Regions from separate parts of the Paraburkholderia sp. IMGN_8 genome, predicted to be linked through region 1. Evidence: riboswitches for the same ligand, from Rfam matches in the RefSeq annotation. Region 1 holds a riboswitch; the other holds the start of a gene.
The links. A riboswitch is a leader RNA that binds a small molecule or an ion and turns the genes downstream of it on or off. The one in region 1 is predicted to bind glycine.
Positions count from the first base shown of each region.

Region 2: it holds a riboswitch for glycine, as region 1 does, so the genes downstream of both, gcvT (glycine cleavage system aminomethyltransferase GcvT) here and WN982_RS29740 (D-amino acid dehydrogenase) in region 1, are expected to answer to the same signal.

Region 1 is NZ_CP150901.1:1,903,090-1,905,482, forward strand. It holds gene WN982_RS29740 (D-amino acid dehydrogenase) at 158-1,369, opposite strand; glycine riboswitch at 1,544-1,638, opposite strand; gene WN982_RS29745 (LysE family translocator) at 1,931-2,393, shown strand, end outside.
Region 2 is NZ_CP150900.1:64,548-66,940, forward strand. It holds gene gcvT (glycine cleavage system aminomethyltransferase GcvT) at 75-1,193, opposite strand; glycine riboswitch at 1,274-1,431, opposite strand; glycine riboswitch at 1,454-1,555, opposite strand; gene WN982_RS00265 (hypothetical protein) at 1,698-2,054, opposite strand.

The DNA of each region.
Region 1 (2,393 bases):
GGTGTGAAGCCGCTTTCTTTGCTTACTTTCTTTGCGGCGGCAAAGAAAGTAAGTGCCTGCCCCGCACAGGGGCGACGCTAATAAACCACTAAGAAATCAAGGAAAGGCCACCGCCGTAGGCAACCAACCAATGCCGCCGCAAAAGGCAAAAAGACCTCTAGTCAACAACACTAGCAACCGATTGCGCCGTAACCGCGGACAACGTCCACCCAAGATGCCCATGCCCGGTATTATAAAAAACCCCACGCCGCTTCCCGCGGCCCACCTTGGGCAACATGCCAGGCAGCATAGGCCGCAACCCAGCCCATGGAATGACCCGTGAGGTCGAAACCTCAGGAAAATACCGTCGAGTCCACTCGACCAGCGGCGCAATCCGATCCGCCCGAATATCCCGATTGAACCCGTTAATCTCCGCCGTCCCGGCAACTCGAAACCTCTCCGCCCCAAGCCGGCTGGTAACGATCTTCGCGCTATCGTCGAGCAAACTAACCCACGGCGCCCGCTGCTGACTCACTGCATCATCGAGACAAACAGTGATCGAATACCCCTTCACCGGGTACACATTAACGTGATCCCCCAGCATCGCGGCAAAATCCCGGCTCTTCACGCCGGCACACACCACAATCCGCTCAAAAGCAAACCGCTGCTGCTCACCAGCAAGATTGACCAGGAGCGTAAACCGCCCATCGGCCGGCTGCTCGATCGCGGTAATCTCCGCATCGTAATGAAATTCAACCCCATGCCGTACGCAAGCCTGAGCAAGCCCACGAGTGAACTTGTGAATATCGCCGGTGGAATCAGACGGCGTAAAAAACCCGCCGTAAAATTCGCCCTGCAGCGTCGGCTCAATCGCATGCAACTCGCTCGCCGTCACAGGGTTGCGGTCAAGCCCGCCCTCGCGCAGCAGTTCGTTCACCTTGCCGGCGGCATCGAACTCCTTGCGGGTCTTGTAGATGTGCAAAATGCCACGCCGCTCCAGATCGAAGTCGATCCCTTCGCTCTCGGCAATGGCAAACAGATGCTCCCGCGCCGCGATCGCAAGCCGCACGGTTTCGACGGTGTTGGCGCGGTAGTGCGGAATCTGCCGCAGGAATTCGCCCATCCACGAATACTTGTGCCAGGTGGGCATCGGATTGAGCAGCAACGGGGCGTCGCGGGTGAGCATCCAGCGCAAGCCCTTGAGCACAGTGGCCGCGCTGTTCCAGACTTCGGCATTGCTGGCGGACAACTGCCCGCCGTTGGCGAACGACGTTTCCATCGCCGCATAGCGATGGCGTTCGAACACAGTGACGTGATGGCCGCGCTGCGCCAGAGCGTGAGCAGTCGTGACGCCGGTAATCCCGGCGCCGATGATGGCGATTCGTGACATGACATGGTCCAGAGTAAATTGAGCATCACCGGTGTCGATTTCCTGTCGAAACCGGCGTTGATGCCCCATCTGTCCATGTACCTGAGAGTTTCATCCCGTCAGCACGCATGCAGGTTGCAAGCGGTGTGCAGGATTCCCCTTCGGTGGGCGCGCACGGCGCCGCTCTCCAGATGTTCCAGCTGCGCGGTCCTTTTTGCCTGAGAGTTTCCGGGGCGGTTGCTCCGTCGGCGTCGTCACAAACGTCTGACGATCTCTCCCGCGCTGCATTGCAGAACGACACGACAATACCGCCCAAAAATTATCGCCGCAAGTGTTTCCTGCGATGCACCGCGCAATCGGTGTTCTGAAGATTCGTGCTTAAGGCCGTTCTTTGGCGGCCAGCGCTCGTCGCTCGTCGCTCGTCTATCGCGACACGACGCAAACGGAGACCCACGCGTTCGGCGATATGAATGGCATTCAACTGCCGATGCGGATTATTCAAGCCCGGGTCCAAGCGTGGGTCCGTGGCATAAGTTATATTTGGCCGCATTGCCTTCGTACATTTTCCCTGAGGAGTTTGCCGTGCCCGCTGCCACAACGCTGCTTGCCTTCGCCCTGGTTTCGCTCGGCATGGTGCTCACGCCTGGGCCGAACATGATCTATCTGATCTCGCGTTCGCTCTGCCAGGGGCGGCGTGCGGGGCTTGTATCGCTTGGTGGTGTCGCGCTCGGCTTCGTGTTCTACATGTTCTGCGCCGCCTTCGGCATTACCGCGCTGCTGCTGACGGTGCCTTATGCGTATGACGCGTTGCGTTTCTGCGGTGCGCTCTACCTGCTGTATCTGGCGTGGCAGGCGGTCAAACCCGGCGGACGCTCGCCGTTCCAGGTGCGCGATCTGCCGCACGACAGCCGCCGCAAACTGTTCACGATGGGACTCGTGACGAACCTCGCGAATCCGAAGATCGCGGTGATGTATCTGTCGCTGCTGCCGCAATTCATTTCGCCGGGGCACGGCAGCGTGCTGGCGCAGTCGATCGCGCTCGGCT
Region 2 (2,393 bases), on a different replicon from region 1:
CCAGGCCCCCCGAGGGGGCAGGAAAACTTGGGGCAACCACGTTTTCTTGAAGGGGTGACGAACGCGCCGGCCGCTTAAACCGCAAGCACTTTGCCGTTGCGCACGAACGGCAGTTTTACCACGCTTGCAGGTACGTTTTTGTCACGAATCTGAACGTGAACGGTGTCGCCGGGCTGCACGCCTTTCGGCACGCGCGCGAAGGCGATCGATTCCTGCATCGTCGGCGAAAAGGTACCGCTGGTGATTTCGCCGTCGCCGTGCGGCGTGACGACTTTTTGATGAGCACGCAGCACGCCTGCCGCCTTGCCGTTGTCCTTCAGCAGGATCAGGCCGACGAACGCGGCCTGCGAGCCGTTCGCTTCGAGTTTCGATTTGCCGACGAAGTCGCGCGGCGAGGTCAGATCGACGGTCCATGCGAGGCCGGCGTCGAGCGGCGAGACGTTGTCGTCCATATCCTGGCCGTACAGATTCATGCCGGCTTCGAGGCGCAGCGTGTCGCGCGCGCCGAGACCCGCGGGGCGCACGCCTTGCGCTTGCAGCGCGCCCCACAGCGCTTCGACGTGAGCCGCCGGGACGATGATTTCGAAGCCGTCTTCGCCGGTGTAGCCGGTGCGGGCGACGGTCAATTCGCCGAACGGCGTATCGGCGACGCGCGCGGCGTTGAAGGGTTTGAGCGATTCGGTGGCGGCGCGCGCGACCGGCACGGTTTGCCAGACTTTTTCGCGCGCATTCGGACCTTGCACGGCGACGATCGCGTAATCGCGGCGCGGCGTGATGGTCAGGCCGAAGCTGCCTTCTGCGTTGAGCTGGCCGAACCACGCGATGTCTTTGTCGGCGGTGCCGGCGTTGACGACCACGCGGAAGTGATCTTCGCCGAAGTAATAGACGATCAGATCGTCGATCACGCCGCCGTTCTGGTTCAACAGACAGGAGTAGAGCGCGCGGCCCGGCGTTTGCAGCTTGGCGACGTTGTTCGCCAGTGCGTATTCGAAGAAGGCGCGTACGCGCTCGCCGGTGAAATCGACGACGCACATGTGCGACACGTCGAACATGCCGGCGTCGGTGCGCACGGCGCGGTGTTCGTCGATCTGCGAGCCGTAGTTGACGGGCATATCCCAGCCGCCGAAATCGACCATGCGGGCGTTGAGCGCGCGATGGGTGGCGTTGAGCGGGGTGTGTTTGAGTTCGGTCATGGGGCCTCGGGCGTCTCGCGAAACAAAAAAGGCCATGCGGCGCTACGCCTCGCGGCCTGATGCCTGCGAGCGATGCGTTGCATGACCCCTCTGTCCTCGATACCTGAGAGATTGCGCTACCGGGCGATGTGATTCGAATCGCTACGGTGAAGCGCGCGCCCCTTCGGTGGGCAGCCTGCCTAAGTCTGAATCATGTTCACGACGCAGACGGCTACTGCCGCTCTCCAGAGTGCGAAAAACCTGAGCCGTGAGGCGGGTTTTTCGACGCGGTCGGTCCTTTTGCCTGAGAGTTTGCGGGTGTGCCCCTTCGGCGGCGCGGCCTGCTGAATAGTGCGGCCAGCGCGCTCTCCCGACGCGTGCGGCGAATGTACGCGAGGGCCGGGGGCTTGTCAAATAAAGGCCCGCAAGGAGCTTGGTGATTGGCGCTGCAGGATGGCGTGCGTCAAAAAAAGCGCGGGACGTGATGCCCGCGCGGTTGCTGTTTTAGTGCCTGAGTTGGCGCGATTATTCGCCGATGGCGTGGGCTGCGTTGTCCAGTTCCTGGTTCAGCACGCGCTGTTCGTCGCCGGAGATGCCGCCACCGTGTTGCGCGGCCATGTCGTGGGCTTCCTGACGGATCACGTCGAGCCGATGGTGCAGCGCGGCGCCTTGCGGGGGCGGGTAGTAGCCCTCGTTTACGCGGGCGTCGATGCGGCGGCTGAGATTATCGATGCGGCCGTCGACCTGATGGAGGCGCTGATCCGCAATTTGCTGTGGGGATGGGCGCGGTGCGGGCGCCGGCGCGGGTTGGGGGGCCACCACGCAGGCGGCCAGCGAGGTGAGCAATGCGCATGCGGTTAGCGCGCAGATAGAACGATGCATGGACTCTCCGGGTTTTGTTTTGTTGCTTGGAATAGGAACGGTTTTGCCTTGCCGGGGGCTGACGTCTCGGTTGGTTTTTTTGTAACTGGATATTCCTTTCGGGTTGTTAGTTTTGCGGTTTTTTGCCTGCGCGGCGCTTTGTGTCTGTGTGCCTGCGGGGTTGGCCTTTCCTTGATTTGTTATTGGTTTATTAGCGTCGCCCCTGTGCGGGGCAGGCACTTACTTTCTTTGCCGCCGCAAAGAAAGTAAGCAAAGAAAGCGGCTTCACACCGCTAATTCTTAAGCGGGTCCCCTGGCTTGGAGGAGGTAGTGGAGCATCTGGAATCGGTGCTCCCGCAC